2 regions of the Vibrio panuliri genome follow, and region 1 is predicted to be linked to the other one. Evidence: predicted binding sites of a transcription regulator. Region 1 holds the regulator's gene; the other holds the start of a gene.
The links. Region 1 encodes MetJ, which represses methionine synthesis genes. Its sites were predicted from a motif close to TTAGACNTNTANANGTCTAA; they were not measured.

Region 1 (2,485 bases):
GGCTTATAGTCCTGGTGTGGCAGAACCGGTGCGTGAAATTGCCCAAAACCCAGACAATGTCTACAAGTACACCTCAAAAGGCAATATGGTTGCGGTAATTTCCAACGGCACAGCGATTCTTGGTCTCGGTAATTTAGGCCCTCTGGCATCCAAACCTGTGATGGAAGGCAAGTCACTGCTTTTTAAACGCTTTGCAGGTTTAGACTCTATCGATATCGAAGTGAAACATCGCACAATTGAAGAGTTCGTCGACACAGTCGCAAATATTGCAGATACCTTTGGCGGCATTAACCTTGAAGATATAAAAGCTCCCGATTGTTTTGAAATTGAGAAACAGTTAATCGAGCGTTGTGATGTACCTGTCTTTCATGACGATCAGCATGGCACAGCCATCGTGACTGCAGCAGGAATGCTTAATGCCATTGAACTGCAAGGCAAGAAGCTTGAAGATGCGACTATCGTCTGTCTTGGCGCAGGTGCGGCTGCCGTGGCATGTATGGAGCTGTTGATTAAATGCGGTGCGATGCGTGAGAAGATCTACATGCTTGATCGTAAGGGCGTTATCCACACTCGCCGTGATGATCTTAATGAATACAAAAAGCTGTTCGCCAACAACACCGATAAACGCACCTTAGAAGATGTGATTGAAGGCGCGGACATTTTCTTAGGTGTTTCTGGCCCGAACTTGATGCCACAAGATGCTTTAAAACTGATGGCCGATAAACCGATTGTGTTTGCTTGTTCGAACCCAGATCCAGAAATCAAACCTGAACTGGCTCATCAAGTTCGCGATGATTTGATCATGGGTACTGGACGAAGTGATTATCCTAACCAAGTTAACAACGTATTGTGTTTCCCGTTTATTTTCCGTGGTGCATTAGATGTTCGCGCAAGTGAAATTAACGATGAGATGAAACTGGCCGCAGTCGAAGCGATTCGCCAATTAGCAAAAGAACCCGTACCAACCGAAGTTCTTGCCGCAGCAGGAGTGGCGCATCTAGAATTTGGTGCAGAGTACATTATTCCAAAACCGATGGATCACCGTCTTCTACCTCGCGTAGCAAAAGCCGTTGCACAAGCTGCTGTTGACTCGGGGGTGGCACGTATTGATATGCCTGAAGGGTATATGGCATAGCCATGCGGTTTAGCTAACTTTTCCATCGTTACCTTATATTGTCATTCTCAAGAGTGAGGAACGAACGAGTTGGGGGATCTCTGGCTTAATCTAGCAAAACAAGATTCCCTACTCGCGCTACGCGCTCTATGGAATGACAAATTGAGGCATGGACGCTCTACGAAATGAATAGTTGCGATTCTCAGCTCGAAAATCTTTGCTCTGAAAAACAAAAACCGCAGTTTTCAGCTGCGGTTTTTTAATGCTTTGATTTTCGCATAATCTGAACTGGTGCTTTAATTCAGATATCGCAATAAGATGCTAGCGATTACTCGTCAAATGCTTCGAACTCAATACCCATTTCCGTCATTAGCTGTTTCGCTTCGGTTGGAATATCGTCAGGTCGGTCTTTGCGCAGATCTTCATCCGTCGGCAACGGTTGGCCAGTGTATGCATGGAGAAACGCTTCACATAGCAGCTCACTGTTCGTTGCATGGCGTAGGTTGTTAATCTGACGGCGAGTTCGCTCATCAGTTAATACCTTCAATACTTTTAATGGAATTGAAACTGTAATCTTCTTTACTTGTTCGCTTTTCTTTCCATGCTCAGCATATGGGCTAATGTATTCGCCATTCCAGTCTGCCATTGCGCACCTTCATTATTGTTAGTCATAGATAATTGCCACCTATAATTTTAGCGGCTTTTAAGGCTACAAGCAAAGACATTTAGACATCTGGACTTCTTGACGTCTTATTTTTTGAGAAGTAAAGTAGAGTGAATGGATTGTGAATGTGGTGTATTGGCTAGGTATATCGCATTCAGAGTGACAAGTCACTATAGTTTGTAAGGAAACACTTATGAGTACCCGCAAGCCTGCTACTATTGCAGTTCGCACTGGCATAGAATCAGACACCCAACATCATGCTGTGGTTCCCCCCATCTACCTCTCTACCAATTATGGTTTTCCCGCTTTTGGCGATGTACCTCAATATGACTACACCCGTTCGGGTAACCCAAACCGTGGTTTACTAGAGCAAACCCTGTACGAATTAGAATCGGGGCAAGGTGCTGTCATTACCAACTGCGGAACCTCGGCATTGAACTTATGGGCAACCGCCTTTTTAGGCCCTGATGATCTTATTATTGCCCCACACGATTGCTATGGCGGCAGCTATCGCCTGTTTAATACTCGCGCTCAAAAAGGAGACTTTAAGGTTCTGTTTGTCGATCAGTCCGACCCACAAGCTCTGGCTGAAGCATTAGAGAAAAAGCCCAAATTAGTGCTAATAGAGACGCCATCGAACCCCCTCGTTAGAGTGGTAGATATTGAACAGGTCTGCCAGCAAGCACATGCTGTCGATGCACTTGTTG
Region 2 (2,485 bases), 560 kb from region 1:
AGTGACTTGTCTTGCTTGGTATGGTCGTGAGCCACATCATAGTTTTATACGTCACAAATAATATTTAACATTAAATTAACTATTGGCAGGGATGGGCAAATTTACAAATTATTTGCGGATTTAGCTGCCTAAAAGAGAGGTGTTCGCTGGGAATAAAAAAAGCCCCCGCAAAAGCGAGGGCTTGAAAAGTTAGTGAAATTAGGTGGTTAGTTTAAACCAGCAAATTCACGTAGTAGAACGGCTTTGTCAGTTGCTTCCCATGGGAACTCTTCACGACCAAAGTGACCGTAAGCCGCAGTCTTCTTGTAGATAGGTTGAAGTAGGTTCAACATCTCTTGTAGACCGTATGGACGTAGGTCGAAGAACTGACGTACTGCTTCGATGATGATCTGGTGTGACACTTTTTCAGTACCAAACGTTTCGATCATGATAGAGGTTGGATCTGCAACACCGATTGCGTAAGAAAGCTGGATCTCACAACGCTCAGCCATACCTGCAGCGACAATGTTCTTAGCAACGTAACGTGCTGCGTAAGCTGCAGAGCGGTCTACTTTTGATGGATCTTTACCTGAGAACGCACCGCCACCGTGACGAGCTGCGCCGCCGTAAGTATCTACGATGATTTTACGACCAGTTAGACCACAGTCACCCATTGGGCCACCGATAACAAAGCGACCTGTTGGGTTAATAAAGTACTTAGTATCTTTGCTTAACCACTCAGATGGTAGAACAGGTTTGATGATCTCTTCCATTACCGCTTCGCGTAGATCTGGCGTAGAGATAGAGTCACAGTGCTGAGTTGAAAGTACCACAGCATCGATACCAACGATCTTACCTTGGTCGTATTGGAACGTTACCTGAGATTTAGCATCAGGGCGCAACCAGTCTAATGTGCCATTTTTACGCACTTCCGCTTGTTTTTCGACTAGGCGGTGTGAGTAAGTGATTGGTGCAGGCATTAGTACATCTGTTTCGTTACATGCGTAACCGAACATGATGCCTTGGTCGCCAGCGCCTTGTTCTTTAGGATCTGCTTTATCAACACCTTGGTTGATGTCTGGCGATTGCTTACCGATGGTGTTTAGAATCGCACAAGAGTTTGCATCAAAGCCCATGTCAGAGTGTACGTAACCAATTTCACGCACTGTTTCACGAGTTAGCTCTTCGATATCAACCCAAGCTGAAGTTGTGATTTCACCGCCGACCATCACCATACCGGTCTTAACGTAAGTCTCACACGCAACACGTGCTTTCGGGTCTTGTTCTAAGATCGCATCAAGAACAGCATCAGAGATTTGGTCTGCAATTTTATCTGGATGGCCTTCTGAAACCGACTCAGAAGTAAATAGGTGCTTAGCCATGTGAACTCCATTTATGTAGGAATACGGGTATCAAACCTGTATTAAAAATAGTCTTAAGCTATGTAGGTGTTTCTACATCTAGACGTCTATTCTAATTTTGCCCGCTCGAATTACAAGCTCTTTTTTACTGAAATTTGCCAGCAATCGTTTGCATCGAATGGTGACAGGGAGGAAAAGTTGACGATTTTGGCAGATAAAATCTGCAATTTTGTGGATTTTATGTCTGGAAATCGTTTGCAGTGCTCTAGGGGCTTTGAGAGAATACGCCCACAACAATTCCCCCGAATGATTAACTCGCTTACTTGCACTCAGGAGCAGACATGTCTTCTCGTAAACACCTTGCCAATGCAATCCGCGCTCTAAGCATGGATGGCGTTCAACAAGCTAACTCTGGTCACCCAGGCGCACCTATGGGTATGGCTGATATCGCTGAAGTTCTTTGGCGTTCACACCTAAACCACAACCCAGCAAACCCAGAGTGGGCAGATCGCGACCGTTTCGTTCTGTCTAACGGTCACGGTTCAATGCTGATTTACTCATTGCTGCACCTAAGTGGCTATGAGCTATCGATTGATGATCTAAAGAACTTCCGTCAACTGCACTCAAAAACACCAGGTCACCCAGAATATGGTTATGCGCCAGGTGTTGAAACGACCACGGGTCCGCTAGGCCAAGGTATCACTAATGCTGTTGGTATGGCATTGGCTGAAAAAGCACTGGCAGCGCAGTTCAATAAAGAAGGCCATGACATCGTTGACCACTTCACTTACGTGTTTATGGGCGATGGCTGTCTAATGGAAGGTATCTCGCATGAGGCATGTTCACTGGCGGGTACATTAGGTCTTGGTAAGCTAATCGCATTCTGGGATGACAACGGTATCTCTATCGATGGTCACGTGGAAGGTTGGTTCTCTGACGACACACCTAAGCGTTTTGAAGCGTACGGTTGGCATGTTATTCCAGCAGTCGACGGTCACGACTCAGAAGCTATTAATGCAGCGATTGAAGCGGCAAAAGCTGATCCTCGCCCAACTCTTATCTGTACCAAAACTATCATCGGTTTTGGTTCACCAAACAAATCAGGCTCACACGATTGTCACGGTGCGCCACTAGGTGCTGAAGAA

Region 2: a site for MetJ is predicted at 1,432-1,451, ahead of metK (methionine adenosyltransferase). Genes of this name have one in related genera too.

Annotation. Positions count from the first base shown of each region.
Region 1 covers NZ_AP019654.1:206,706-209,190, reverse strand. The annotation lists gene GZK95_RS00970 (malic enzyme-like NAD(P)-binding protein) at 1-1,135, shown strand, start outside; gene metJ (met regulon transcriptional regulator MetJ) at 1,443-1,760, opposite strand; gene GZK95_RS00960 (O-succinylhomoserine (thiol)-lyase) at 1,972-2,485, shown strand, end outside.
Region 2 covers NZ_AP019654.1:2,886,017-2,888,501, reverse strand. The annotation lists gene metK (methionine adenosyltransferase) at 207-1,361, opposite strand; gene tkt (transketolase) at 1,682-2,485, shown strand, end outside.